Regions from separate parts of the Streptomyces sp. NPDC089915 genome, predicted to be linked through region 1. Evidence: riboswitches for the same ligand, from Rfam matches in the RefSeq annotation. Region 1 holds a riboswitch; each other region holds the start of a gene.
The links. A riboswitch is a leader RNA that binds a small molecule or an ion and turns the genes downstream of it on or off. The one in region 1 is predicted to bind cobalamin.
Positions count from the first base shown of each region.

Region 1 (7,192 bases):
GACAAGGGAGTCCGCCAGTGGCCATCTCCGTCTTCGACCTCTTCTCCATCGGTATCGGCCCCTCCTCCTCCCACACGGTCGGCCCGATGCGCGCGGCGCGCATGTTCGTGTCCCGCCTGAAGAAGGACGGCGTCCTCGCCCAGACCGCCTCCGTCCGGGCGGAGCTCTTCGGCTCCCTCGGCGCCACCGGCCACGGCCACGGCACGCCCAAGGCGGTCCTGCTGGGCCTGGAGGGCCACTCCCCGCGCACCGTCGACGTGGAGACCGCGGACGACGAGGTCGAGCGCATCCGCAAGACCGGGAAGCTGCGGCTGCTGGGCACGGAGATAGGGGACGTCCACGAGATCGACTTCGACGAGCCGAACCAGCTGATCCTGCACCGCCGCCGCTCGCTGCCCTACCACGCGAACGGCATGACCCTCTTCGCGTACGACGCCTCGGGCGCCCCGCTGCTGGAGAAGACCTACTACTCGGTCGGCGGCGGCTTCGTCGTGGACGAGGACGCGGTCGGCCAGGACCGGATCAAGCTGGACGACACCGTCCTGAAGTACCCCTTCCGCTCCGGCGACGAGATGCTCCGCCTCGCGAACGAGACCGGCCTGTCGATCTCCTCCCTGATGATGGAGAACGAGAAGGCCTGGCGCACGGAGGAGGAGATCCGCGAGGGCCTCCTGGAGATCTGGCGCGTCATGCAGTCCTGCGTCTCGCGCGGCATGTCCCGCGAGGGCATCCTCCCGGGCGGGCTGCGCGTCAAGCGCCGGGCCGCCTCCACGGCGCGCCAGCTGCGCACCGAGGGCGACCCGCTGCTGCACCGCAGCGAGTGGACGACGATCTACGCGATGGCCGTGAACGAGGAGAACGCGGCCGGCGGCCGCGTCGTCACCGCGCCCACCAACGGTGCCGCGGGCGTCCTGCCGGCCGTCCTGCACTACTACGTGAACTTCGTGCCCGGCGCGGACGAGGACGGCGTGGTGCGCTTCCTGCTGGCCGCCGGCGCCATCGGCATGCTCTTCAAGGAGAACGCCTCCATCTCGGGCGCCGAGGTCGGCTGCCAGGGCGAGGTCGGCTCCGCCTGCTCGATGGCGGCGGGCGCCCTGGCCGAGGTGCTGGGCGGCTCCCCGGAGCAGGTGGAGAACGCGGCCGAGATCGGCATGGAGCACAACCTGGGCCTGACCTGCGACCCCGTCGGCGGCCTGGTGCAGATCCCGTGCATCGAGCGCAACGGCATGGCGGCCGTCAAGGCCGTCACGGCGGCGCGGATGGCGATGCGCGGCGACGGCAGCCACAAGGTCTCCCTGGACAAGGTCATCAAGACCATGAAGGAGACCGGGGCCGACATGAAGGTCAAGTACAAGGAGACCGCGCGCGGCGGTCTCGCGGTCAACGTCATCGAGTGCTGACCTGATCGGCGCAGCGTGACGAGGGGCCCGGCGCGGGTGCGCCGGGCCCCTCCGCGCGTGGGCGAAGAGGGGTCCCACGGCCCGCCCGGGTCGGGACCTTCGGCCCCCGGCGGCGGGCGGCCGGTGCACTAGCGTGCTGCGGGGGGCGCTGCTAGCCCGCGAAGAGAGGCGGCCGCCATGGCCATCACCGAACACCGTGTCCTGCCGCTGCGGCTGGAGGCCGCGCCGCTGCCGGTCCCCCTGGAGGGCGCCTTCGTCTACCGCACGGACCGGCCCTACGAGGTCGCCGTGGAGTTCCGGGGCGGCGGGACGCGGATCGCCCGCTGGGTCTTCTCGCGGGAGCTGCTGATCGACGGGCAGACCTGCCCCACCGGAGAGGGCGACATACAGGTGTGGCCGCGCTGGACGGGCACCGAGCCGCGCGTCCTGCTGGCCCTCAGCAACGGCGAGCGCGGCTGCGTGGTCTCCGCGCGGGCCAAGGACGTGCGCGAGCTGTGCCGGCGGATGACCGAGCTGGTCCCGCGCGGGCAGGAGGACCGGCACTACGACCTGGACGCCGAGCTGAGCGCCCTGCTGACCTTCTGAGGCCGGGCCGGGCCCCCCGCGCAACCGCGGGGGCCCCTCGGGTGTCCTACCGGGTGACAGTCGGTTCCCGTCTCAGAGGATCGGGGGGACGCCATGCGTCACCACCCGCACCGCCGCCGGATCGTGGCCCTGGCCACGGGCGCCCTGCTGACCGCAGGGCTCGCGCTCGCCGCACCGGCCTCGGCAGCCGCACCGGCCGCCGTCCGCTCCACGACCCCGCTCGTCGTCAACGCCCGCTGGGGCGGTCACTGCACGTACGACCGGATCGTCGTCGACCTCCAGGGCTCCGTTCCGCCCTTCACCGTCACTCCCGTCTCCCAGCTGGTCTACGACGGGTCGGGCAAGCCCGTCCCGCTGCCGGGGAAGTACTTCCTGGAGATCCGCCTGCACCCCGCCGCCGGCCACGACGACGCGGGCAACAACGTCTACCGGGGGCCCCGGCTCCAGCAGATCGGCCTCAGCAAGCTCAAGGGCCTCGCCCTGACCGGCGACTACGAGGGGTACGTGACCTTCGGAGCCGCCTTCGACACCCAGCCCGTCTACAGCACCTCCGTCCTGCACGCGCCCGAGCGGCTCGTGGTGGACGTCGCCCACCCGAACACCTGCTGACACCGGGCCGCCCTCAGCGGTGTTCCGGGTTCGGGAAGTCGAAACGGCAGCCGGCGTCCCACAGGGACCGCTGGTTGCCGTGGGCGGGGAAGCCGCCGGCGCGCTTGAGGAGCGCCGCGAGGTGCATCAGGTTCCAGGACATGAACGCCGTATTGCGGTTGGTGAAGTCGTTCTCGGGGCCGCCGGAGCCCGGGTCCAGGTACGAGGGCCCGGGCCCGGCCTCCCCGATCCAGCCCGCGTCGGCCTGCGGCGGGATCGCGTAGCCCAGGTGCTGGAGGCTGTAGAGGAGGTTCATGGCGCAGTGTTTGACGCCGTCCTCGTTCCCGGTGATCAGCGCCCCGCCGACGCGCCCGTAGTAGGCGTACTGGCCCGCGTCGTTCAGCAGCGAGGAGCAGGAGTACAGCCGCTCGACGACCTTCTTCATGACGGAGCTGTTGTCGCCGAGCCAGATCGGGCCGCACAGGACGAGGATGTCGGCGTCCATGATCCGGCTGTAGAGCACCGGCCACTGGTCGCTCTCCCAGCCGTGGTCGGTCATGTCCGGCCAGACGCCGGTCGCGATGTCGTGGTCGACGGCGCGGATCAGCTCGGTGCGGGCCCCGGCCGACTCCATGACGGCGCGGCTCTTGGAGATCAGCCCCTCGGTGTTGCTGGTCTCGGGAGAGCGTTTGAGGGTGCAGTTGACGAAGACTGCGGACAGGTCGGAGTAGTCGTAGTCGGCCACACCCCCACCCTGCGGGCCGGCCGCCGCCCCCGCCAGCGCTCGGGGCCCGTCCGGGGGGCAAACGGAATTCGGCCGTCCGATCGGCCGGATCGGTCCGGGTTGATACCGGTCCGTGCGGGCGACTAGGGTCAGCGGGCCTTGGTGTTCGGGAAACCGGTGTGAAACCGGTGCGGCCCTCGCCACTGTGATCGGGAAGTCCAGCTCCACCCCTCGCGGGAGCCACTGGGACCGCACGGGAGACCGTACGGACCCGGGAAGGCGGAGCCGGGGCGGCAGTACCCGTCAGCCAGGAGACCGGCCGGGGCGCTTACGTCCATCCACGAGGTGCTGGAGAGGTCTCCCGACTCATGCACATAGCCGAGGGGTTCCTGCCCCCGCTGCACGCGGCCGCCTGGGGCGCCGCGTCCGCCCCGTTCGTCGTCCACGGGGTCCGCGCCCTGACCCGCGAGGTGAAGTCCCACCCGGAGAGCACGCTGCTCCTGGGGGCGTCCGGAGCGTTCACTTTCGTCCTGTCCGCCCTGAAGATCCCCTCGGTCACGGGCAGTTGCTCGCACCCCACCGGGACCGGACTCGGCGCCATCCTGTTCCGGCCGCCCATCATGGCGGTGCTCGGCACCATCACCCTGCTGTTCCAGGCCCTGCTGCTGGCGCACGGCGGGCTCACCACCCTGGGCGCCAACGTCTTCTCGATGGCCATCGCCGGGCCCTGGGCCGGGTACGCGGTCTACCGGCTGCTGCGCCGGTCCGGCGCCCCGCTGATGGTCACCGTGTTCTTCGGGGCCTTCTTCGCCGACCTGGTCACCTACTGCGTGACCTCGGTCCAGCTGGCGCTGGCCTTCCCCGACCCGGCCAGCGGCTTCCTCGGCTCCCTGGAGAAGTTCGCCGGCATCTTCGCGCTCACCCAGATCCCGCTCGCCGTCAGCGAGGGGCTGCTGACGGTGCTCGTGATGCGGCTGCTGATGCAGTCGAGCAAGTCGGACCTGGTCCGGCTGGGGATCGCCAAGCTGACCGGTACGCCGCGGACCGAGGAGGCGACGGCCCGATGACCAGGAACGCCAAGATCAACACCCTGCTGCTGCTCCTGGTGGCGGCGCTGGCCGTGCTCCCGCTCGCGCTGGGGCTCGGCGAGGGCAAGGAGGAGCCCTTCGCGGGCGCCGACGCCCAGGCGGAGTCGGCCATCACCGAGCTGAAGCCGGACTACAAGCCCTGGTTCTCCCCGCTGTACGAGCCCCCGTCGGGCGAGATCGAGTCGGCGCTGTTCGCCCTCCAGGCGGCCCTGGGCGCGGGCGTCCTCGCGTACTACTTCGGGGTCCGCAAGGGCCGCCGCCAGGGTGCGGCGCAGGCCCTCGCGCAGGCGCAGGCACCCGCCGAGCCCGCGCGGGAGCCGTAGCCGGTGCTGCCCATCGACGTGGCGGCGCACTCCAGCCGCTGGCGCGGCCGCCATCCGCTGGAGAAGGCCGTCCTGGGGTTCGGGCTGACCCTCACCGCGGTGTGCCTGCCGCCGTGGCCCGGCGGACCGCTGGTGGCCGCGGCCACCCTGGCCGTGCTGCTGGGGCCCGCCGGGGTGTCCGGGCGGCAGTTGTGGCGGGCCTTCCGGGTCCCGCTGGGGTTCTGCGTCACGGGGGCGCTGCCCCTGCTGGTGTCGGTGGGCGGCCCGGACGGTTTCCTCGCGCCGGCCCCGGACGGGCCCCGGCACGCGCTGGACCTGCTGCTGCGCACCTCGGCCGCCTCGCTGGGGGTGCTGCTGTTCGCCTTCACCACGCCCGTCTCGGACGTGCTGCCCCGGCTGGTAAGGGCCGGGGTGCCGGCGCCCGTGGTGGACGTGGCCCTGGTCATGTACCGGATCGGCTTCCTGCTGCTGGACTCCCTGGCGCAGGTCCGCCGGGCCCAGGCGGCCCGGCTCGGGCAGTCCGGGCGGGCGGCCGCGTGGCGCTCGGTGGCGGGGCTCGCGGCGACCTCGTTCGTCCGGGCCTTCGACCGCGCCGCCCGGCTCCAGGAGGGGCTCGCGGGGCGCGGTTACGACGGCGCGCTGCGGGTCCTGGTCCCGCCGGCGAAGCTGTCCCGGCGGTTCCTGGCGGCCGCCGTCGCCCTGCCGGCCGGCCTGGTCGCGGGAACCCTCGTACTGAAGGAGCTGGGGCTGTGACCCCGTTGGTGGAGCTGGTCGGCGCGGGGTACGCGTACGAGGACGGGCCGGCCGTGCTGTCGGGGGTGGACTTCGCCATCGCCGAGGGGCGGGCGCTGGTGCTGCTGGGCCGCAACGGCAGCGGCAAGACCACGCTGATGCGGCTGCTGAGCGGGGGCCTGCGGCCCGCATCGGGGGCGCTGAGGCTGGAGGGGACCGAGGTCGCGTACGACCGGCGGGGGCTGACCCGGCTGCGGACCACCGTGCAGCTGGTGGTGCAGGACCCCGACGACCAGCTCTTCGCCGCCTCGGTGGAGCAGGACGTCTCCTTCGGCCCGATGAACCTGGGGCTCCCGGAGGCGGAGGTCCGGGAGCGGGTGGACTCCGCGCTGGCCGCACTCGACATCACGGCGCTGCGCGACCGCCCGACGCACCTGCTGTCGTACGGGCAGCGCAAGCGGGCGGCGATCGCGGGGGCGGTGGCGATGGCGCCCCGGGTGCTGATCCTGGACGAGCCGACGGCGGGCCTCGACCCGGACGGGCAGGAGCGGCTGCTGGACGTCCTGGCGGGGCTGCGGGCGGCGGGCACCACGGTGGTGATGGCCACCCACGACGTGGACCTGGCGGTCCGGTGGGCGGACGACGCGGCGGTGCTCACGCCCTCCGGGGTGCGGGTGGGGGCGGCCGCCGTGCTGCTGTCGGATCCGGAGCTGTTGGCGTCGGCCGGGCTGCGGGTGGCGTGGGCGCCGGTGGTGGGGGCGTACCTGCGGGCCCGCGGTCTCCTGGACGCGGACGCCCCCGGGCCGCGCACGCCGGAGGAGCTGGGCGCGCTGGCCTGAGCGGAAGCCGTGCCGGGGGCGGGGCGGGGTCGGAGCCGCGGGGCGGCGTTGTCCCGGTGTGCCCACCCGTCCCGCCCTGCGGGACGATTGCCCACACCTAGGATGGCCGCATGTCGTTGCCGCATGCCATTCTCACCGCGCTGTTGGAGAGGCCCTCTTCCGGGCTGGAGCTGACCCGGCGGTTCGACAAGTCGATCGGCTACTTCTGGTCGGCGACGCACCAGCAGATCTACCGGGAGCTGGGGCGGCTGGAGGAGGCCGGGCTGATCCGGGCGCTGCCCAGCGAGGTGCCCGTGCGGGGGCAGCGCAAGCAGTACGAGGTGCTGCCCGACGGCGGCGCGGAGCTGGCGCGCTGGGTGGACGAGCGGCAGGACCCCAAGCCGATGCGGGACGCGCTGCTGCTGCGGATCCGGGCGGCGGCGGTGGTGGGGCCGCAGGGGCTCGGCGCGGAGCTGCGGCGGCACCTGGAGCTGCACCGGGCCCAGCTCGCGGAGTACGAGGCCATCGAGGCGAAGGACTTCCCGCCGGGGCGGGACGCGGACCCGGACCGGCTGCGCCGGCTGGTCCTGCACGGGGGGATCGCCCTGGAGGGCTTCTGGCTGAGCTGGCTGGAGGAGGCCCTCGCCGAGGTCGAGGACATGGCGGGCCCGGGGGCCTGACGCGCCCCCGTCCCGGCGGGCGGGACGGAGGCGGGCGCGGCGCCCGTTCGGCGGGGCCCCTACTTGTTCAGGTCGGCCCAGAACTCGTCGAAGCTCAGCAGCTTGTCGCCGTTGAGGTCCTTCGACGCGACGATCGCGTCGGCGACCGCGGGGGTGACGAAAGCGTCCCCCATGGCCTTCATGGCCGCGCTGTACTCGTCGGCCGTGATGACGCCGTCGCCGTTCGCGTCGAACCGGTCGAACGTCTCACGTGC
Region 1 is NZ_JBFBGN010000012.1:24,721-31,912, reverse strand. Features, by position in the region: gene AB0O29_RS06145 (L-serine ammonia-lyase) at 18-1,400, shown strand; gene AB0O29_RS06140 (SsgA family sporulation/cell division regulator) at 1,578-1,985, shown strand; gene AB0O29_RS06135 (hypothetical protein) at 2,079-2,594, shown strand; gene AB0O29_RS06130 (flavodoxin family protein) at 2,608-3,318, opposite strand; cobalamin riboswitch at 3,441-3,636, shown strand; gene AB0O29_RS06125 (energy-coupling factor ABC transporter permease) at 3,666-4,364, shown strand; gene AB0O29_RS06120 (energy-coupling factor ABC transporter substrate-binding protein) at 4,361-4,708, shown strand; gene cbiQ (cobalt ECF transporter T component CbiQ) at 4,712-5,461, shown strand; gene AB0O29_RS06110 (ATP-binding cassette domain-containing protein) at 5,458-6,279, shown strand; gene AB0O29_RS06105 (PadR family transcriptional regulator) at 6,390-6,938, shown strand; gene AB0O29_RS06100 (EF-hand domain-containing protein) at 6,998-7,192, opposite strand, start outside.

Region 2 (7,192 bases), on a different contig from region 1:
GACAGGCCGATGCCGCCGGCGTGCTTGGAGAGGCGGGCGACCTGGTGGTAGCGGTCGTAGATGGAGTCCAGCTCGTCCAGCGGGGAGTCGAGGAGGTAGCAGGAGGACATCTGCGGGTGCCGCGTACCCGAGTTGAACAAGGTGGGGGAGGACGGCAGGTAGTCGAGGCGGCTCATCAGCCGGTGCAGCGAGGCCACCTCCTCGACGGCGCGGACGCTCTCGTCCTCTGCCAGGCCGCAGGCCACGCGCAGCATGAAGTACTGCGGGGTCTCGATCACCTGGCGGGTGATCGGGTGGCGCAGCAGGTAGCGGCTGTGCAGGGTGCGCAGGCCGAAGAAGCCGAAGCGGTCGTCCGCGCCCTCGGCGAGCGCGTGCTCGACCAGGGCGTTCAGCCGGGCGGCGTGGGCGGCGACGAACTCGGCGGTGCGGTCGGCGATCAGGCCCTCGCGGTGGCCGACGGCGACGGACTCGGCGAAGGAGGACGAGCCCTGGCCGGCGGCCTCGTCGGCGACGGCCAGCGTCAGCAGGCGGGCGGCGAGCCGGGAGTAGGCCGGGTCCTCGGAGATCAGGCCGGCCGCGGCCTCGGTGGCGAGCCCGCGCAGCTCGGCCTCGTCGGCGGCGGCGCTGCGGCCGCGCAGGGCGGCGGCGGCGATCCGGCCGGGGTCGGTGTCGGGGAGGTCGGCCGTGAGCTCGGTGAGGGTCCGCAGCAGCGCGGCCCCGGGACCTTCTGCTTCGGGGTGGTCGGACTCGGCGCGCGGTGCGGCGGGCGCGATGGTCACGGGGGAGCTCTCCCTCACTCGGCCCGGTCATCGGCGGAGCGGGGCGCGAGCGGGCGCATGCGGGCGCGCGCAGAAGCGCGTTCGGCACCGCATGGCGTCCACCGGCCCAACCGCGAGGCCCGGACGAATCGACACCCCGGCTCGGTCGATCCGGGGGCACTGCCGGCAGGTCTTCGGACTCGCGGATACGCCCGTGGGCGTACGTCACACCGTTGCGGGACAGTTCCGGATTCCCACCGGATTCCCCTGCGGCGGCAGCAGCCATGAGCATACATGTGGGGGCGACCTGATGCGGTAGCCCCCACATGTTGTGTCGGGCGCATGCGGAGCGTGTCGTCACAGCTCCAGTCGGTACGTGAGCAGGGGCAGTTCCGGGACGGGCGACCAGTCCCGTTCGGGCGTACGGGTGAACCCGAGCCGCCCGTAGATCCGCTGGGCCCCGCGCATGGCCGGCTGGGTGGACAGCACCAGCGCGGTGACCCCCTCCAGGGCCCGGGCCCGTTCCACGCAGGCCCGTACGAGGGCCTCCCCGACCCCCTGGCCGCGGGCCTCGGCGGCCACCGCGAGCATCCGGAACTCGGCGTCGTGCGGGCCGGCGATGTCCGCGAGCCGGCTCCCGGGTGCGGCGAAGGTCACCCCGCCGAGGAGCACCCCCTCGCGCACGGCGACGAGCACCTCCCCGTCCCCGGCCCGGCCGGCGACGTCGCGGAGCACGTTCAGGTAGCGGTCGCCGTCGCCCGATTCGAGCAGCCCGTCCCCGGTGTAGGCCAGCCCGGTGATCTCCCCGAGCCGCCCGTACTCGTCTTCCCTTGCCGTCCTGATCTCGAAGTCCATGCCCCCGAGTGTGCGCCACGGCCCCGGCATGCCGAAGGCCCCGCCGTCCCGGTGGGGGACGACGGGGCCCTCGGTGACCCTCGGTGGCCGTTCAGCAGCAGCGGAAGCCCTCGCGGGGGTCCGCCTCTCGGGCGTCGGTGCGGGCCCGTTCGAACGCGCGGCGGGTCAGGACCTCGGCCGCGGGGTCGTGGGAGCGGGCGTGGGCGACGTAGCGGTCGTACGCGGCCTCGCCGGAGAACTCCCGTACGTAGTACCGCGCCTTCGCCAGCGCCCCGCGGACACCGCTCACGCGACGGGGTCCTTCACCCGGCCGCCGCCCCCGTCGAGGCCGGCCGCGGCGAGCTCGGCCTTCTCCTCGGCGGTGGCGATCAGGCCCGCCGGGGCGATGATCTTCGACTCGGACCACGGGACCTCGGAGAGGCGGACCGAGTCCGGGGCGGAGGCGGCCTTGAAGCAGATCCGCGCGGCGTCCACCAGGACGATGATGATCAGGACGGCGAAGAGGGCCGAGAGGACCCCGTCGACCGTGGCGTTGGTGACCACGGTGTGCATCTCGTCCATGTTCTTGGCGGGCGGCAGCACCTTCCCGGCGTCGATGCCGGTCTGGTACTTGTCGCGCTGCGCGAAGAAGCCGATCTTCACGTCGTCGGAGAAGACCTTCTGGTAGCTCGCGGTGAGGGTGACGGCCACGTCCCAGGCCAGCGGGACGCCGGTGACCCAGGCCCACTTGAGGCGGCCGGACTTCACCAGCAGCGTGGTGCAGACCGCCAGGGCGACGGCGGCGAGCAGCTGGTTCGCGATCCCGAACAGCGGGAAGAGCTGGTTGATGCCGCCCAGCGGGTCCTTGACGCCGACCCACAGGAAGTAGCCCCAGCCGCCGACGACGACCGCGCTGGCCACCCACACGCCCGGCTTCCAGCTGATGTCCTTGAAGGACTTGTGCACGTTGCCCAGGGTGTCCTGGAGCATGAACCGGCCGACGCGGGTGCCCGCGTCCACCGTCGTCAGGATGAACAGGGCCTCGAACATGATGGCGAAGTGGTACCAGAACGCCTTCATCCCGGCCCCGCCGAACACGGAGGAGAAGATCTCCGACATCCCGAGCGCGAACGTGGGCGCGCCGCCCGTGCGGGAGAGCAGGCTGGTCTCCTCCACGTCCTTGGCGGCCTGCGCCAGCGCCTCGGGGGAGATCGCGAAGCCGAGGTGGCCGACGGCCGCCGAAGCGCTCTGGACGGTGGTGCCGATGACCCCGGCGGGGGCGTTGACGCCGAAGAACAGGCCGGGCTCGATGATGCAGGCGGCGATCACGGCCATGACGGCGACGAAGGACTCGGTGAGCATCGCGCCGTAGCCGATGACCCGGATCTGGGTCTCCTTCTGGATCATCTTCGGGGTGGTGCCCGAGGCGACCAGCGAGTGGAAGCCGGACAGGGCCCCGCAGGCGATGGTGATGAAGACGAAGGGGAACATCGAGCCGGCGAAGACCGGGCCGTCGCCGCGCGTGGCGAAGTCGGTGACCGAGGGCATCTTCAGCGTCGGCATCGCGATGACCACGCCGACCGCCATCAGCGCGATCGTGCCGACCTTCATGAAGGTGGACAGGTAGTCGCGCGGGGCGAGCAGCAGCCACACCGGGAGGACGGAGGCGAAGAAGCCGTACCCGATCATCCAGAGGACGAGGGTCTCCTTGTCCAGGGTGAAGAAGTCGGCCCAGGAGGACTCGGCGACCCAGCCGCCCGCCACGATGGCGAGCAGCAGCAGCGCGACGCCGACGACGGAGACCTCGGTGACCCGGCCCGGGCGCAGGTAGCGCAGGTAGACGCCCATGAAGAGGGCGATCGGGATGGTCATGCCGATGGAGAAGACGCCCCAGGGGGAGTGCCCCAGCGCGTTGACGATGACCAGGCCGAGCACCGCCAGCAGGATGATCATGATGGTGAACACGGCGAGCAGGGCGGCGGCCCCGCCGACGGGCCCGATCTCGTCCCGGGCCATCTGGCCGAGCGAACGGCCGTCGCGCCGGGTGGAGAAGAACAGGGTCACCATGTCCTGGACGGCGCCGGCGAAGATGACGCCCGCGACGATCCAGATGGTGCCCGGCAGGTAGCCCATCTGCGCGGCGAGGACCGGGCCGACGAGCGGTCCGGCGCCGGCGACGGCGGCGAAGTGGTGGCCGAAGAGCACGCGCCGGTCGGTGGGGTGGAAGTCGACACCGTTGTCGAGGCGTTCGGCGGGGGTGGCCCGGGTCTTGTCCAGCTTCAGCACGCGGTTCGCGATGAACCGCGCGTAGAAGCGGTAGCCGATGGCGTACGAGCCCAGCGCGGCGGCGAGCAGCCAGGCCGCGGAGATCTCCTCACCGCGGGAGAGCGCGAGCACGCCCCAGCCGACCGCCCCGATGAGGGCCACGAGCACCCACACGGCGATCGACTGCGGGGTGGCTCTCGCCGCCGGTGTCCGCTGCGTCCCTGTTGCTCCCGGTTCCGACATGATCCTCGTCCCCTCGTTGATCATCTGCGTAAGCGCACGGAATCTACGGGGGGTTACCGGTGGACGTAAGCCCCCGTCCGTATAGCGGTACGAGCGTCCACCGGGGTTCGAAGGGTCGTCAACCGTTGATCACACAGCAGGTCGCTGGAGACGGGCAACGAACTTATAACGGTCGCCGCGATATACCGATCGCACCCATTCGACCGGTTCGCCGTCGGCGTCCAGCGAGTGCCGCGAGAGCATCAGCATGGGCAGGCCCACGTCGGTGCCGAGCAGCCCGGCCTCGCGCGGGGTGGCGAGCGAGGTCTCGATGGTCTCCTCCGCCTCCGCGAGCCGGACGTCGTACACCTCGGCGAGGGCGGTGTATAGGGAGGTGTACTTGGCCAGCGAACGGCGCAGCGCGGGGAAGCGCTTGGCCGACAGGTGCGTGGTCTCGATGGCCATCGGCTCGCCGCTGGCCAGGCGCAGCCGCTCGATGCGCAGGACCCGTCCGCCGGTGGCGATCTTGAGCAGCCCGGCGAGGGTGTCGTCGGCGGTCACGTAGCCGATGTCGAGGAGCTGGGAGGTCGGCTCCAGGCCCTGGGCGCGCATGTCCTCGGTGTAGGAGGAGAGTTGCAGCGGCTGGGAGACCTTGGGCTTGGCGACGAAGGTGCCCTTGCCCTGGATGCGCTCCAGCCGGCCCTCGACCACCAGCTCCTGGAGGGCCTGGCGGACGGTGGTCCGGGAGGTGTCGAACTCGGCCGCGAGCGTCCGCTCCGGCGGTACCGGAGTGCCGGGGGGTAGCGTTTCGGTCATGTCGAGCAAGTGCCGCTTGAGTCGGTAGTACTTGGGCACACGTGCGGTTCGAGTGGCCGGCCCGCCCTCCGGCTCCGTGGTCGCCCCTTCGGTGGACATCGCCGCCCGCCTTCCCGACTCCAGTTTCGCTGCCGTCACCGGCTCCTCCGATATGTGCGGTCACATGGTGACACGGGCGGGAGGGCAGGCCTCCTCCCTCCCCCAGGTGTCGGTCCGATAACGGACCGAGCACCCGCTCATTAGACCCTTGACACCCCTAAAGGTCTAGGCCAAGCTCCCGGTACTGGTCTAAACCAATCTGGATCAGATCCCGGCCCCACGGGCAGTACTTGGTACGTACGTCACCGCGGCGGGCGAGGGAAGGTGCACAGCAGCAGCATCCCTGAGGAGGGTGGCGTGAAGCGCAAGCTCATTGCGGCGGTCGGTGTCGTGGGCATGATGGTCGGTGTCGCGGCGTGCGGCAACGGCGGCGACGACAAGCCGAAGTCCGACGCGTCGGGTGGCGCCAAGGAGATCACCGTCTGGGTGATGGACGGATCCGCTCCGAAGGCCTGGATCGAGCAGGTCAACAAGGAGTTCTCGGCCAAGCACCCCGGTGTGACGGTGAAGGTCGAGGAGCAGAAGTGGACGGGCATCCAGGAGAAGGTCACCACGGCCCTCTCCGAGAACACCCCGCCGGACGTCCTTGAGCTCGGCAACACGCAGACCGCCGGTTACGCGGTCACCGGCGGCCTCGCCGACCTCACCAAGGACAAGGCCACGCTCGGCGCCGACGCCTGGCAGAAGAGCATGCTCGCCTCCGCCGAGGTCGACGGCAAGCTCTACTCCGCCCCCTGGTACGCGGCCAACCGCGTCGTCGTCTACGACAAGAAGGCCTACGAGAAGGCCGGCGTCACCCCGCCGAAGACCCGCGACGAGTGGATCGCGGGCCTGGAGAAGCTGAAGGCGGCCGACCCGTCCGCGCAGCCGATCTACCTCCCCGGCCAGAGCTGGTACATCCTCGCCGGCTTCATCTGGGACGAGGGCGGCGACCTCGCCGTCAAGGACGGCGGCAAGTGGAAGGGCCAGCTCTCCACTCCGCAGACCGCCGCCGCGATGGACTTCTACAAGAAGCTCCAGTCGTACTCCACGGCCCCCAAGGACAAGGACGAGGCCACCCCGCAGCAGTCCACGGACATCGTCCCCAAGGGCGGCGTCTCCTCCTGGATCGGTCTCGGCTGGGAGGCCGGCGGTGCCGAGAAGGCGCTGAAGGACGCGGGCAAGGACGCCGACTTCGGCTACTTCCCGATCCCGGGCAAGACGGCCGACAAGTCCGGCACCGTCTTCCTCGGCGGCTCCAACCTCGCCGTGGCCGAGCGCTCCAAGAACAAGGAGCTCGCCAAGGAGTGGCTGGCCCTCGCCACCGGCAAGGACCAGATGACCAAGTATGCCGCCGAGGTCAAGGGCGCCCTGCTGCCCAACCAGGTCGGTGCCAACTTCACCCCCGCCGCGGGCTCCTTCGCCGAGGCCATGGCCAAGGCCGGCGCCAACGGCAAGATCACCCCGGTGACCCCGGGCTGGGCGAACGTCGAGACCGAGCCGAACCCCGTCAAGGAGTTCATGACCAAGGTCCTGAAGGGTGAGGACGCCGCCAAGGCGGGCGCGGACGCGGACAAGGAAATCGCGAACCGCATCAACAAGTAACAGCCCCACCCCGCAGTACCCGCTCGACCCAGCAGTGTGAACGCACCGGGGGGTGCGGCAGGCCCCGGCCGCCTGCCGCGCCCCCGGTCGCGCATTTGACTCCACAGTCAACCGCGAGGAAGCCAAGCCATGACCGTGCACTCCCAGGGAGCGACGACCAGCGCTCCACAGGACGCACCACAGAAGTCCGCCGGACGGCCGAAGGGGCACAGCCCCGCAGCCGGCCCCCGTCCCGCCCCTCCTCGCGGGGGCAGAAAGCAGCTCCCCTCGGGGTGGCTGCCGTACCTGCTGGTGCTGCCGGCCGTGGCCAGCATGGCCCTCCTGCTGCTCTACCCGCTGATCAAGAACGTGATCCTGTCCTTCCAGGACATCAACAAGATCGAGTTCATCCAGCGGAAGTACCCCTTCGGGGGACTCGCCAACTACACCCAGCTGCTCGGCGACTCCAACTTCTGGACCGTCGTCGTCCGCAGCTTCGCCTTCACCTTCGCCAACGTCGTGCTGATCATGGTGATCGGCAGCCTGATCGGCATCCTGCTGAACCGGCTCGGCAAGTGGATGCGCCTGGTCCTGTCGATGGCGCTGGTGATGGCCTGGGCCATGCCGATCGTCGC
Region 2 is NZ_JBFBGN010000013.1:43,732-50,923, reverse strand. Features, by position in the region: gene AB0O29_RS06655 (ribonucleoside-diphosphate reductase subunit alpha) at 1-779, opposite strand, end outside; cobalamin riboswitch at 926-1,060, opposite strand; gene AB0O29_RS06650 (GNAT family N-acetyltransferase) at 1,116-1,613, opposite strand; gene AB0O29_RS06645 (YbdD/YjiX family protein) at 1,705-1,902, opposite strand; gene AB0O29_RS06640 (carbon starvation CstA family protein) at 1,899-4,100, opposite strand; gene AB0O29_RS06635 (GntR family transcriptional regulator) at 4,230-4,994, opposite strand; gene AB0O29_RS06630 (extracellular solute-binding protein) at 5,292-6,578, shown strand; gene AB0O29_RS06625 (sugar ABC transporter permease) at 6,708-7,192, shown strand, end outside.
Region 2: linked by a shared signal. The riboswitch ahead of AB0O29_RS06655 (ribonucleoside-diphosphate reductase subunit alpha) and the one ahead of AB0O29_RS06125 (energy-coupling factor ABC transporter permease) in region 1 are both predicted to bind cobalamin.

Region 3 (7,192 bases), on a different contig from region 1:
GAACTGGTAGCAGTCCACCGTCTCGAACCAGTTCGGGTCGATGAGCCCGACCCCGAGCCCGGCGTTGGCGCGGGGGTAGTAGGTGGAGTACATCTCCTCCGCGTCCACGGTGGGCAGGATCGCGGCGAAGTTCTGCCGCTTGGGGGTCACCGCCATACCGCCGTTGACCAGCGAGCCGCCGCCGACGCCGCGGCCCTGGTAGACGATGATCCCGCCCATCTCCTCGGCATCGAGGATGCCCGTGTACTTCGGGACGTCCTTGTCGATGGGGAAGCCGAGGAAGTTGCTCAGCGGCGCCTTCGTGCGGGTGCGCAGCCAGAAGGAGCGGTAGTCGGGCTTGGTGGTGTTGGCGAAGATCTTGCCGTCGGTGCCCGGGGTGTCCCAGGCCATGCCCATCTCGATCATGTGCACGTCGACCCCGGCCTGGGCGAGCCGCAGCGCGGCGACGGAGCCGCCGTAGCCGGTGCCGATGACGAGGGCGGGGACGTGGGTCCCGGACGCGATGGGGGCGTTCGTGACGGCGGTGGCGGGATTCGCGCGGGCCGGCGTGGTGTTGACGGCGAGGGCCATGGCCCCCAGAAGAGAACTGGTTCCAGCAATGAATCCACGTCGGGAGACACCCTTGGTCACCTTGCTGTGCAGGCCTTTGTCGCTCATGTGGCGTTCCTCACTCTCGACGGAGTGGGAACAAGTTCTACTGGCGGGTGCCTGCTAAGTCACTAGATACGTCGAGGTAATTTCCGGCTGGTTCCGGCAGGGGGCGCGGCGGGGGTCACGTCAGCGGTCGCGGCAGGGGCGCGGCTCGGGTCAGGGCAGGCTCCAGTGGGCGACGTCGTCGCCGAGCCCGCCGTCGAGGGCGAACTGCACCGCCGCCGGGCGGGCTTCGGACGGCAGCCTGAAGGTGACGTAGCCGGTGGCCGACCCGCCCGGGGCCAGGGTGACGGCGTCGGGGAGGGCCTGGCCCGCGTCCGTGGCGCCGCTCAGGCCGGTGAAGCGCCGGCCGGTCGTGTCCAGGAGGTGGGCGGCCGGGGCGGGGGAGTCCTCGTACGGCACCGTCCCGGTGTTGCGCAGGCGCAGTTCCACGGCGACCAGCCGGTCGGCCCCGGGCGCCGGCGCGGGCCCCGCCGGGTCGACGACCCGGGTCAGGGTGACGTCGAGCCGCTCGCCCGGGCGGTCGCCGTCGAGGGAGACGGTCTCGCCGGAGCCGCCGGTGCCCGCACCGAGCAGCAGCGCCGCCAGGAGGGGCGCCAGGAGGAGGCGGGCGGCCCTGGCCGGGCGCCCGGGACCGCTATGGCCCGGGTGGCTGCCGTGACGCATGAGCGACCTCCTCCGCACCTCCCCTCGCCGCCCACGATCCTCCGTACCGGCCGCTCCCGCCACCGGCGGCGGGGGCGGTTCGGGAGCCCTTGGTCCCCTCTGTGGGGCAAACACGGCATCTGGCAGACTTGGCCGGGTTGTCCCGGGCGGTGCAGGACAGGAAACCGGTGTGAATCCGGTGCGGTCCCGCCACTGTGACCGGCGACCCCCTCCGCGGGGTCCCGGGAGTCAGACACTGACGCACCGCCTCTTCACGTCGACCGGGGACGAGGATCCCCCGGAGAGGCCTCACCATGCCGCGTTTCCGCGCCGCCCCGCGCCCGCTCACCGCGCTCGCGCTCCTGCTGTCCCTGACCGCGTGCGGCGGTCCGCCCGGGGAGGAACGGCCCGCCCCCGGCGCCCGGTCCGCGCCCGGGTTCCCGTACACCGTGACCAACTGCGGGGTCAGCAGCACCTATCAGGCCCCGCCCGAGCGCGCCGTCACCATGAACCAGCACGCCACCGAGATCATGCTGGCCCTCGGCCTCCAGGACCGGATGGCCGGCACCGCCTACCTCGACGACGCGGTGCTGCCCGCCTACCGGAGCGCCTACGAGGGCGTCAAGGTGCTGGCGAAGGAGTACCCGTCGAAGGAGGTGCTCCTCGCGGCCGACCCGGACTTCGTGTACGGCGGCTACTCCAGCGCCTTCGACAAGAACCAGGGCCGCGACCGCGAGGGGCTGGCCCGGGCCGGGATCGGCTCCCGGCTCAGCGTCGAGTACTGCACCCCGGGCCGCGTCGGGCTGGCCCAGCTGAAGACCGAGATCACCGAGGTCGCCCGGACCTTCGGCGTGCCCGAGCGCGGCACGGCCCTCATCGAGGACGAGCAGCGCCGGATCGACGCCGTCACCGCGCGGGTCGGCAACCGGCCCCGCCCGTCCGTCTTCGTCTACGACTCGGGAGAGTCCTCCGCCTTCACCTCCGGGGGCAACGGCATCGGCAACGAGATCGTCTCCCTGGCCGGGGGGACGAACGTCTTCGCCGACCTCCAGGACACCTTCGGCGACGTGCCGTGGGAGAAGGTCATCGAGCGGCGGCCCGAGACCATCCTCATCTACGACTACGGCGGCACCCCCGTGGAGGCGAAGAAGCAGCGCCTGTTGAACGATCCGGCGCTGGCGGAGGTTCCCGCCGTGAAGAACCGCCGGTTCGTCGTGCTGCCGCTGTCCTCGGCCGTCCTCGGCGTGCGCGTGGCCGACGCGGTCGAGTCCCTCGGCCGCCAGCTCCACCCCGACGCCGCGTGACCGGGCGCCGCCGCACCGCGGCCGTCCTGGTGCTCCTCGCGGCCGCGCTGGCCGGCGCGATGGTGGCGGGGCTGGCCCTGGGACCCGTACGCATCGCCCCAGGCCGGGTGTTCGACCTCCTGCTGGCCGGGCCCGGCGGCCGGGGCGGGGCCTTCGCCTCCATCGTGTGGGAGGTGCGGATGCCGCGCGTGCTGCTCGGGGCCGTGGTCGGCGCCGGGCTCGCGGTCTCCGGCGCCGTGCTCCAGGCCCTGGTCCGCAACGCCCTCGCCGACCCCTTCCTGCTGGGTGCCTCCTCGGGCGCGTCGGCGGGGGCGGTGCTGGTCATCGTGCTCGGGGTGGGCGCCGGGACCGCCTTCGGACTCCCGCTGGCCGCGTTCGCCGGCTCCCTCGCCGCGCTCGTCGCCGTCTACGCCCTGGCCCGGCGCGGCGGCACCATGACCACCGGGCGGCTGATCCTGGCCGGGGTCGCCGTGCAGTACGTCCTGTCGGCGCTGACCAGCCTGGTCCTCGTGCTGTCCGCGCGCCCCGACCAGCTCCGCTCCGTGCTCTTCTGGACGCTGGGCGGCCTGGGCGGGGCCCGCTGGGACGAACTCGCCCTGCCGGCCGTCGCGCTGCTCGCCGGGACCGCCCTGCTCGTCGCCCTCGCGCGCCCCCTGGACCTGCTGCTCGCGGGGGAGGAGGGGGCCCGCACCCTCGGTCTGGACACCGGCCGCTTCCGGGCCGCCGTGTTCGTCCTCACCTCCCTGGTGATCGGGGTGCTGGTGGCCTACAGCGGGGCGATCGGCTTCGTCGGCCTGATGGTTCCGCACGCCGCCCGCATGGTGGTGGGCGCCGGGCACCGGGCGCTGCTGCCCGTCTGCGCGCTGGCCGGGGCGGTCTTCCTGAGCCTGGCCGACCTGCTGGCCCGGACGGCGGCGGCGCCGGAGGAGATACCCGTCGGCGTGGTCACCGCGCTGGCCGGCGGGCCGTTCTTCCTGTGGATGCTGCGCAGGTCCACCCGGAGCGAGGGAGTGGCCGGATGACGGGGCGTCCGGTGGAACTCTCGGTCGAGGGCCTGCGTTACGAGGTGGAGGGGCGGCTGCTGCTGGACGGGATCGGCCTCACCGCCCGGCCCGGCGAGACGGTCGGGGTCGTCGGGCCCAACGGCAGCGGCAAGACCACGCTGCTGCGCTGCGTCTACGGCACCCTGCGGCCCACCGCGGGCCGGGTGCTGCTCGACGGGGCCGACGCCTCGGCGCTGGGCGTGAAGGAGCGCGCCCGGCGGGTGGCGGTGGTCCCGCAGGACGCGGCGGGCACCTTCGGGCTGACGGTCCGCGAGGTCGTGTCCATGGGGCGGAGCCCGCACAAGCGGTTCTGGGAGCAGGACGGCCCGGAGGACCGGCGGCGCGTCGCGCGGGCGCTGGAGACGGTCGGGGTGTCCGAGCTGGCCGGGCGCCGCTTCGACGGCCTGTCGGGCGGGGAGCGGCAGCGCGCGCTCGTCGCCCGCGCCCTCGTCCAGGAACCGGGGCTGCTCGCCCTGGACGAGCCCACGAACCACCTCGACATCCGCTACCAGCTGGAGGTCCTGGGTCTGGTCCGGCGGCTGCCCGTGACCGGCCTGCTCGTCCTGCACGACCTCAACCTCGCCGCGTCCTTCTGCGACCGGCTGTACGTGCTGGCGGACGGCCGGGTCGTGGCCCAGGGCCCGCCCGGCGAGGTGCTGACGGAGGAGCTGCTGGCGGAGGTCTACGGGGTCGCCACCCGGATCGCCGTCCATCCGGCGACGGGCGCTCCGAGCATCGTCTACCTCCCGCAGCGGCCGGCCGGTCCTTCCGCCTGTCCCGCGGGTCTCACGCCTCCGGCCGGGCCAGCCGGCTGAGCAGGGGCATCGCCTCGTCGAGGGGGACGGCGCGGAAGAAGCGCGCGTCGGCCTCCTCGACGGCCGCCACGGCCCGGGGCGCCAGCTCGGCCCCGGCGGCGGTGACGCGCAGGCGCTTCGCGCGGGTGTCGGCCGGGTCGACCTCGCGCTCGACGAGTCCCTTCCGCTCCAGGGCGCGCAGCACCTGGGAGGTCATCTTGACGTCGGTGCCGGCCTGGCGGGCCAGGGCGAGCTGGTTGGGGTGCTCGCCCTGGCCGTTGAGCCACCACGCGCAGGCGAGGAGCACGAACTGGACGTGGGTCAGATCCAGCGGGGTGAGCGCCGCGGAGACCTCCCGCTGCCAGCGCAGGGTGGCGTGCCAGAGCAGGAACCCGGGGCTCTCGCCGGGGCTGAGGGCCATCAGCGCGCCGCCGACTTGGCCAGCGCGGCCATGGTCTCGGGCCAGTCGGCGGTGATGCCCGGGCCCATCGCGGGGCCGGCCTCGTCGGCGCCGGGGCCGGAGATCTCCATCCGGTAGGTGACGCGGACGGTGCCGTCGCCGGCGGGGTCGATCCGGTGGACCGTGCGCAGCAGCAGGCCGCCGAACCGGGCCTCGTCGACGAAGAGCTCGTCGGGGACGGCCTCGGCGACGACCAGGGGCACGGGGTCCTCGCCGGGCGGGGTCATCGTGATGCGGGCGCCGGCCTGGAACGGGCCGTCGATCTCGATCCGCTCGATCCCGGGGTTCCAGTCGCCCCAGTGCTCCACGTCCGCCCAGAGGCGCCAGATCGAGGCGGGGGCGGCGGTCGTCTCGACGGTGTGCTCGTAGGTCCACATGCGCGTTCTCCTTCGTCGCCCTCATTCGATCTGTTCGCAGATTATCTGTGCGCAGACTATCTGTCCAGGGGGCTGCGGCGGGGTGGGGGAGGATGTGGGAGAGGACGCGCGCGGGCCCCGCGGCGCGATGCGCAGCGGGGCCCGCAGGGTGCTCGTCAGCCGCCGTAGGGGCGGGTGATGATCTCCATGGCGTGACCGACGGGGTCCAGGAAGTAGACCCCGCGCCCGCCGTCGTTGTGGTTGATCTCGCCCGGGTGCTTGCGGTGCGGATCGGCGAAGTACTCGATGCCGCCCGCCCGGATCTTCTCGAAGGCGGAGTCGAACTCCTCCTCGGAGATCAGGAACGCGTAGTGCTGCGGGGTGATGGACTCGACCGGGATGGCCGCGAAGTCCAGGGTCACCCCGTTTCCGGTCTCCACCGGGATGAACGGGCCCCACTCCGGGCCGACTTCGAGACCGAGGATGTGCGCCAGGAAGGTGGCGGACTCCCGGTTGTCACGGGAGTGGACGATCGTGTGGTTCAACTGGACGGACATGTGTGAATGCCTCCACAAGGCATCACGGCACCTCCATGCCTCACCCGGTCGGTGACCGGCACGCGATGCCGTCGCCTTGATCCTAAACACGCCGGCCGCGCCCGGTCCACCGAATTCCGGCCGTCGGGGCCTCACGAACCCCCGTACACCGCCTTGACGTTGTCCTGCGCCGGGTGCGCCTTCCCGGCCGGGCCCGCGGCGAAGACGCGCAGCAGGTTCTCCGTCACCCGGGTGGTGAGCGCGCCCGCCCGGGCGTCCAGACCGTGGTTGGCGCCGCTGCGGCCGTCGCCGGCCGCGTCGAGGGCCTCGACCCAGCGCATGGTGCCGGTCGCGAAGACCCCGGCCCCGCTCGGCACGGTGTAGTAGGCCGTGTCCTGGTGGCTCGGACGGCCCTCGCACACCACAGGGGAGTGGGCGAGTATCTCGATCGGCCGCGGAGTCGGGAACCCCGTGTTGACCTTGTCGTACTCCACCCCGACCAGATGCGCGAAGCCGTCGCCCGCCTTCACGCCCGTCCCCTCGAACAGCCAGTGGCCCGGGTTCACCACCACGTACGGGGCGTCCACCGGGTACCCGTCGTAGATCACGCCGAGCAGCGAACTCTCCGGGTCGGCCCCCGGCGCGGAACGGAAGTCGACCGTCGCCGGCTGCCCCCGCCTGAAGCCGGGGTCCTGGTCGTAGGAGGACTTGTAGCAGACCAGCGTGCGGTCCGGTCCCAGCTCCGAGGGCTCCAGCCGGATGCGGCGGAAGCAGCAGTTCGCTCCCAGAACGGCGATGTTGCTGCCCGAGTCCCGGGCCGCCGTGAAGTGGGCCCGCTGCTCCGGGGACCAGTACTCGTCGTGGCCGAGCGACAGCACCGCCGAGGCCCCCTCCAGCAGCCGCCGCTCGCGCGCCACATCGGTGGTCGTGGCGTACGCCAGGGGTATCCCGAGCCGCTCGGCGAGCGCGATCAGCGGCGCCTCGTACACGAGGAAGAGCCCCGCCCCGTCGTCGTACTCGTACGGCCGGTCGAAGCTCACGGACAGCGAACGCGAGGCGTAGCCCCCGCTCGGACCGTCGTAGCTGCCGTAACCGCCCCAGCGGTTGTACGCCTGCCAGGTGGCCACCGCGTTGACGATCACGGTCCGGCCCGCCGTGGCCGCCGAGCGGACGGTCACCGGCACGAACCTCTGGCCCTCGCCGCCCTGGGCATCGAGCCGCAGCAGGTAGCAGCCCTCCGGCCAGCCCTTGGTGTCCACCGTGGCGGTACGCGTCCACCGGGTGCGGACCATACGGGTGCCGGCGTCCACCGTGTGCTCGGGCTGCCGGACCCCCGGCAGCGCCTCGGAGCGCCACACCAGCCGGGCCCGGGCCCCGCCGTACCAGCCCATCCGGTACGCGGA
Region 3 is NZ_JBFBGN010000080.1:16,530-23,721, reverse strand. Features, by position in the region: gene AB0O29_RS22825 (GMC oxidoreductase) at 1-657, opposite strand, end outside; gene AB0O29_RS22820 (hypothetical protein) at 808-1,317, opposite strand; cobalamin riboswitch at 1,436-1,575, shown strand; gene AB0O29_RS22815 (ABC transporter substrate-binding protein) at 1,611-2,600, shown strand; gene AB0O29_RS22810 (iron ABC transporter permease) at 2,660-3,622, shown strand; gene AB0O29_RS22805 (ABC transporter ATP-binding protein) at 3,619-4,458, shown strand; gene AB0O29_RS22800 (MarR family winged helix-turn-helix transcriptional regulator) at 4,430-4,858, opposite strand; gene AB0O29_RS22795 (SRPBCC family protein) at 4,858-5,274, opposite strand; gene AB0O29_RS22790 (VOC family protein) at 5,430-5,810, opposite strand; gene AB0O29_RS22785 (N,N-dimethylformamidase beta subunit family domain-containing protein) at 5,942-7,192, opposite strand, start outside.
Region 3: linked by a shared signal. The riboswitch ahead of AB0O29_RS22815 (ABC transporter substrate-binding protein) and the one ahead of AB0O29_RS06125 (energy-coupling factor ABC transporter permease) in region 1 are both predicted to bind cobalamin.

Region 4 (7,192 bases), on a different contig from region 1:
GTCTGCAGCGCGAAGCCCCGACCCCGGGCCGGTGTCCCCTGCTCGTTCCCCGCGGAACGAGCAGGGGACGGGCGCGTGGGGCTGAGGGGATCGTCGGCGGCAGGCCCGTCGTCCCTCTCAGGAAGAAGGCGCCATGCGTCAGATACCCGCCCGCCGCTCCGTGATCACCACGGTCGCCCTCGGCCTGGCGCTCGCCGGCGCTCCCGCCGTCGCCGAGGCCGCCCCCCAGCCCCACACGAACGCGCCCGTCAAGGTCAACCTCACCGTCCAGGGCCCCGATGGGCTGCTGTTCAAGGGCAAGATCACGACCAAGGGCCACGACGTCACCACCGCCACCGGCGGCACCCACAAGTGCGACGGAACCAACGGCGGCGCCAACGCGACCAAGGTGCCCACCCCGACCGCCGCCCTCGACGACGCCGCCCGCCTCAACTACTTCGGCTGGGACGGCACCTGGTACGCGTCCTTCGACGATTTCTCCGTCGACACGATCAAGAACGTGAACGGTGGCGGCTCCGCCTACTGGAGCATCTCCGTCAACGGCACCCCGACCCCGGTCGGCGGATGCCAGTTCAAGATCGCTGCGGGTGACCAGGTCGCCTTCACCTGGACCTCTTTCTAATCCGGCCCGAAGGGCCGTTGCCAGGCCCTTCGGCGGGGTACGGGCCCAAGGCCCGTACCCCGCGCCGGTGTGAGCAGGTCAGGCACCCCACCGCAGTGCGATGGTGTCGCCCACGCTGATGACCTTCTCGCGCAGGGCCCCGGCGAAGGCCGAGCCGTCGACGCTGACCTTCCAGGTGTTCGAGCCGCTGTTGGCCTTGCCGTTGACGTCGGTGATCGTGCCGGTCCCCGACGAGGGGGTCACGCTCGTGACGCAACCGGACGGGGTGGCGCCGCCTGTCGCGGCGGCCAGCACGTCGCCGAGGGTGGTGGTCGTCCCGGTCGGGGTGAAGGCCACCGAGCAGACCTTGAGGCCGCCGGCGCCGTCGTCGACGGTCAGTGCCAGTTTCGTGGCCGTGCCGGCGGTGAAGGTGGACTGGGCGACCCACTGCGGGGCGCCGGGGGTGACGGGGACGGGCGGGGCGGTGGTGAAGCCTCCGCCGGCGACCGCGCGCAGGGCGTCGATGGAGGCGTACGCGCTGGCGCTGGTGTCGGAGGGCTTGTACTTGAAGCCGCCCGCCGGGTTGTACTGGTTGGCGATGAGGAAGTCGATCGGCGTCTTGCCGCTGCCGGTGAGGAAGTCACCGGTCTGCGGGTTGAATCCGCAGGCGTTGAGGCCGGCCACGCCCCAGCCGTTCGAGCTGGTGTTGACTCCGTAGAGGGAGTTGAAGGCGCCGCTTCCGGAAACGAGCTTGCTCTTCAGGAAGTTCTTCGCCTCGACGACGTCGGTGTCGGTGTTCGCGACGCCGGAGACGCACAGGGCCGCCATGGCCGCGCCGGTCATGTCCACGTCGCCCGCGGAGTTGAGGACGGTCGGGTTGCCCTCGGCCTTGTTGTAGGTCCAGCCGCCGTCGACGTGCTGGTTGGCCCGGATGCGGGTGACCATCGCGTCGGTCAGCGCCTGCGGCACGCGCGCACCGCCGGCCTGGGTCTTGGCCCCGCCCAGCGAAAGGGCCGCGAAGACCGTGCCGTTGAAGTTCCCGGACGGACCGAAGTAGCCGGTCTCGGCGGTCTGCCAGTAGGAGTAGACGTTCGCGATGAGGTTGCGGGAGGCGGAGACGCGGGCCGGGTCGATGCCGGCGGCGTAGGCGTTGAGGGTGCCTCGCTCGTAGTCCGTCACGACCGGGGAGGCCTGCGGCCAGCCCGCCGTCGAGAGCAGGTTGCGGTAGACGGTGCGCGCGTTCTTCGTGGTGTCGCCGCCGGGGTGGACGTCGACGACCGCCGTGCCGGTGGCCGCGAAGGCGGTGAACGCCCATTCGTTGGACAGTCCGGCCCCGGCGTACGAACCGTCCGCGGCCTGGAGGGACTTGAGATAGGTCACACCGTTCGTCTTGGACGTGGCGATCTGTGCGGGCGAGGAGGTGGCGAAGGCCGGCAGCGTGGTGAGGGCGAGGGCGCCGAGCGCGGCGGGCACCGCGAGCGTGAGGCGGCGGGCGGTACGGGGACGGGACATGGCCTGCTCCTGGAATGAGGGACGCCGACCTGACCGGAGCTCGTGCGGGCGGACGGCCCGGAGCTCGGTGGCGGCCGTCCGAACGCGTGGTACGGCTTGTGATGTGCCATGCCGCACGGGCATTCGGGCTCGGAACGGCCCCCTGCCGTTCCACACCGCTGCGCGTCAGCCCCGGATTCGCACCGGGTTCCCCCATGTGGCAGCCCAGGACGCTACCCGAGTGATCAACGGTCCGCCAGCCACCGTGAGCGGCCCCGATCGAGGGGCCGGGAGCCCGTTCCGCGTGAGACGCAGACCACCTTGACGGTGTCTTTATCCGCGTGTTCCACTCCGACTGATAAGCACTCAGCTCCAGGGGAAGCCGGTCGAAATCCGGCGCTGACCCGCAACCGTAGGCCCGGCACCGCCCGGGCGAGTCGGAATGCCTGGAGCCAGGTTTTTTGCAGCGAGAAACGCCGTCGCGGACTACGGCGTGGTTCGAAACGGCCTTCCCTGCCGCCATGCCGGCCGCGGGAGTCCTTTTGCCACGCACAGGTCCGCCCGGCCGACACGAGGGGCCGTGGTGGGGACCGCACAGCAAGCAGAGCAACGCATGCGGCACAAGGGGCTGTTGTCGCTCACAGCGGCGGCGCTGCTGACCTTCGCCGCGGGCGTGACCTTCGTGGGCGGGGCCGTGCCCGCGTCGGCCGACCCGGTCGAGCGGTGCACGGCCACCACCGGCGCCCTCGTCGCCGTGGACTTCGGCCCGTTCGGCGGCAAGCTGGAGAAGGGCTGCGACACCACCCCCACCACCGGCTACGAGCTGCTGCGGACCGCCGGGTTCACCATGGAGGGCACCGTCCACGACGGCCCCGCCTTCATCTGCCGCATCGGCAAGGGCACCGGCACGCAGTACCCCACGCCCGAGAGGGAACCCTGCGTCCTCACTCCGCAGGCGACCGCCTACTGGTCGTACTGGACCGCCTCGCCCGGCCAGCGGAAGTGGTCCTACAGCCAGCAGGGGGCCATGGCCCGGCACCCGAAGCCCGGTGATGTGGAGGCCTGGGTCTACGGCGGCACCGACGTCGCCGGCACGAAGGGCAAGCCGTCCTTCACTCCGGACGACGTCCGTGGCTTCACCACCCCCGACCCCACCGTTCCGACGGCACCGCCCAAGGTCCCGGCCGGCCGGGTCGACGTGCCCGCGGCCACCCGCTGGGTCACCGGGACGCTGACGGACGGGGAACGCGTCGTCGACGAGGGCTCCACCACCCCCAACCACTTCCTCACCACCGAAGCGGTGTTCGCCCTCGCGGCGGCCGACCGCAAGAGCCCGGCTGCGAAGAAGATCGCCGACTTCCTCGCCACGCCCGCGCAGACCGACGCGTACGCCTACCCGGCCGGGAAGGACCGCATCCCCGACGCCACCGCCGCTGCCCGCCTCGCCCTCGTCGCCGAGGCCACCGGCAAGGACCCCCGCGCGTTCGGCGGCCACGACCTGCTCGGCGACCTGGTGAAGTACGCCTGCCCCCGCGACATCGGCGACGGCGAGACGGTCGAAGGCTGCTTCACTAAGGGCGACTTCCGCACGACCGGGCAGGCCGACGGGCAGGCCATGGCCGTCCTCGCCCTGGTCAACGCCGGTATGACGCCCCCGGCCGGCTCCGTGGCCCGGCTGACCCTCCTCCAGTGCGAGGACGGTGGATTCACCAGTGTCCTCATCCGGCCCGGCAGCCCGGGGTGCGAGAGCGAGGCCGGTGCCACCGGCCTGATCGCCCTGGCCCTGGAACGGGCCGGCGGCCACGAAACGGTGCTCCAGAAGGCCCGCAACCACCTCAAGAGGTCCCAGCTGGCGACCGGGGCATGGCCCTCCGTGTACTACGAGACGACCGGCAACCCGGCCGCCACCGGCTGGGCCGCGCAGGCGCTGCGCGCCCTCGGTGACGAGGCCTTCGCGGACGCCGGCGTCTCCTGGCTCTCCAAGCGCCAGCTCCCGACCGGCGGATTCGGCTTCGCCGAGGACGACACCGAATCCCGCCTGTACCCCACGGCGACGGCCTCGATCGCGGGCGCCGGCAGCGATCTCGCCGCCCTGACCGCCAAGCCGGCCGCACCGCCGGCCCCGACCGACCCCCCGACCACGCCGCCGGCCGGTGAGGGGCCCGACACGAAGAAGGGCGTCGCGTACCTGACCGCCCCGTCCCGGCTGGTGCAGGGCCGTTTCTACGAGAGCCGGCCCGGCAGCGGCTTCGCCGACTACGGCCTGACCATCGACGGCGCGTACTCCCTCGCCGCCACCGGCGAGGACAACGCCGCCCTGCGCCGCATCGTCGACTTCATGGACAAGGGCGGCAGGGACGGCCAGAAGCGCGGGATCCACGAGTGGACCCTCGTCGGCACGAAGTACGCGAACGGGGGCTCCATCGGCAAGGCGGCCGTGCTCGCCGAGACCGTCGGCCGCGACCCCCGGAGTTTCGGCGGCCAGGACCTGATCGCCGCGCTCGGCAAGATCGTCTGCCAGGCGAAGACCTCGACCCCGCAGGAGTGCGCGGCCAAGGGCAACTACGCATACGCCACCTCCGTCTTCAAGCAGTCCCTCGGTGTCATGGCCCAGCTGCGCGCCGGCGAGAAGGCCGCCGCGGCCGAGCCCGCCGCCTACCTCAAGAGCCTCCAGACCCCCTCGGGTGCCTGGGTCAGCCTGATCGGCGAGCCCAGCGGCCCCGAGGTGGACTCCACCGCCATGGCCGCCATGACCGTGGGCCTGCTCCCCGACGCCGGATCCCGGGCGGCGGTCGACAAGGCGCTCGCCTGGCTCGCGGCCCAGCAGAAGGAGGACGGCGGCTTCCCCGGCGCCTCCGGTAACTCCGTCAACTCCGCGGCCCTCGCCGTCCAGGGGCTCTCCCTGGACGCGCCCAGGTACGGCGCCCAGATCGCCAAGGCACGGAAGTTCCTGGCCAGCCAGCAGAACGCCGACGGCGGCTTCAACGTCGCCAAGGACGCCCAGGCCGGCTCCGACCTGCGCGCCTCCACCCAGGCCGTCGGCGGTGCCACCGGGATCTCCTTCGGCACCCTGGCCCGCGACCTGACCGGTACGACCCCCGAGCCGGTCCCCAGCACGTCCGGGGGCACCTCGGGCGGTACGTCCGGCGGCAACGGCTCGCCCGTCATCGTGACGCCGGGCGAGAACGGCGGCGGCACGGGCTCCGCGGGCGGCTCCGGGTCCGGGTCGGCCGGTGGCGGCCCTCTCGCCTCCACCGGAACCCGGGTCGGCGGCCTCGCCGCCGCGGCTCTGGCCCTGACCCTGGGCGGCTGGGGTCTCACCCGCGCCACCAAGCGCCGCCGCACGACCCCGGGGAGCCGGGCATGAGCCGCGAGCGCATCGTGCGGGCACTGGCACGCACGGCCGCCGCGCTGGGGCTGACGGTGGCGGCCTTCGCCGCCACCGCGGCCCCGGCCGGGGCCGCGCCGCAGCCGATGGGCCAGTGCACCACCTCGTCCGGCGTGGTCCTGGCCGTGGACTTCAGCCACTGGGGCGGCCCCGTCTACCGTGCCTGCGGCACCACCCCCACCACGGGCTACGAGCTCCTCAACCAGGGCGGCTGGGCCACCACCGGCACCGGCCACGACGGCCCCGCCTTCATCTGCCGGATCGGCTACAGCGGGTACCAGGGCGGCAGGCAGTTCCCGACGCCGCAGCAGGACGACTGCGTACTGACCCCGCCCGCCTCCGCGTACTGGTCGTACTGGCACGCCGACCCCGGCCAGAACACCTGGCAGTACAGCCAGCTCGGCGCCATGCTCTACAAGCCCGAGCCGGGCGGCGTCGACCTGTGGATCTTCGGCGCCACGAACGTCGAGGGCACCGAGGGCAAGCCCGCCGTCACCCCCGACCAGCTGCGCGCCCACAACACGCAGCCCACCGGCGGGCCCGCACCGCAGGACACCCGCACCGCCAAGCCGCCCCCGCCGAACGTCAACACCGGTCCCAAACCCGAGAACCCGCCCCCGGCCGCTCCGGCGACGACACCGCCACCCCCGCCGCTGCCTCCGGCGGCCAGCCCCACGGCCCCGGGAAGCCCCTCTCCCTCGGTGAGCCCCTCCGAGAGCATCGCCCCGACCCCGCCGGCCGGCGCTCCCGCGGCAGCGGCTCCGGCTCCCGGCCCCCAGGTCGTGGAGGCGGCTCCCGCCGCCGACGCCGAACACGACGCGGGCTCGTACCTGCCCGCCGTCGCCACCGGGGCGCTCGTCCTCCTGATCGGTGGCGCGGCCGTGTACGCGGCCAAGCGCCGCCGCCGTACGGAGTAGCCGCATGGCCCGTACCCTCCCCGCGGCACCGGTGAAGCCGCCCGCGTCCGGCCCCGCGCCGGACGCGGGCGGCCGCCGTCTGCCCCGCACCCTGCACCCGGTCGCCTGGTGGATCTGGGCCCTCGCCCTGGCCACCGCGGTCAGCCGCACCAACAACCCGCTGCTGCTGTTCCTCGTCCTCGCGGTCCTCGGCCACGTCATCACCATGCGCCGCACCGAGGCCCCCTGGGCCCGCGGCTTCAAGTACTACCTCTACCTGGCCCTCACCGTGGTGACCATCCGGGTGCTGTTCCGCGCGGTCTTCGCCACCGGCATCACCCCCCGCGACCACTTCCTCTTCTCCCTGCCCCACATCCCCACCCCCGACTGGTACGCCGGCATCCGACTGGGCGGCCCCGTCTCCCTGGAGGCCCTGCTCTCCGCGGCGACCGACGGCCTGCGCCTGGCCTGCATGCTGTGCTGCATCGGCGCCGCCAACACCCTCGCCAACCCCAAACGCGCCCTGCGCGTCCTGCCCGGCGCCCTCTACGAACTCGGCGTCGCCGTCACCGTCTCCATCAGCGTCGCCCCCCAGCTCGTCCAGAGCGTGCAACGCGTCCACCGCGCCCGCCGGCTCCGCGCCGGCCGCTCCAAGGGCCTGCGCGCCCTGCGCGGCATCATCGTGCCCGTCCTCGAAGACGCCCTGGAGCGCTCCCTTCGCCTGGCCGCGGCCATGGACTCGCGCGGCTACGGCCGCGCCGGCACCGCCACCCGCCGCTCGCGCCGGGCCACGGGCGCCCTGATGCTGCTCGGCAT
Region 4 is NZ_JBFBGN010000017.1:4,013-11,204, reverse strand. Features, by position in the region: gene AB0O29_RS08030 (DUF4430 domain-containing protein) at 134-622, shown strand; gene AB0O29_RS08025 (hypothetical protein) at 701-2,113, opposite strand; cobalamin riboswitch at 2,210-2,348, opposite strand; cobalamin riboswitch at 2,420-2,561, shown strand; gene AB0O29_RS08020 (prenyltransferase/squalene oxidase repeat-containing protein) at 2,676-5,459, shown strand; gene AB0O29_RS08015 (hypothetical protein) at 5,456-6,397, shown strand; gene AB0O29_RS08010 (energy-coupling factor transporter transmembrane component T) at 6,402-7,192, shown strand, end outside.
Region 4: linked by a shared signal. The riboswitch ahead of AB0O29_RS08025 (hypothetical protein) and the one ahead of AB0O29_RS06125 (energy-coupling factor ABC transporter permease) in region 1 are both predicted to bind cobalamin.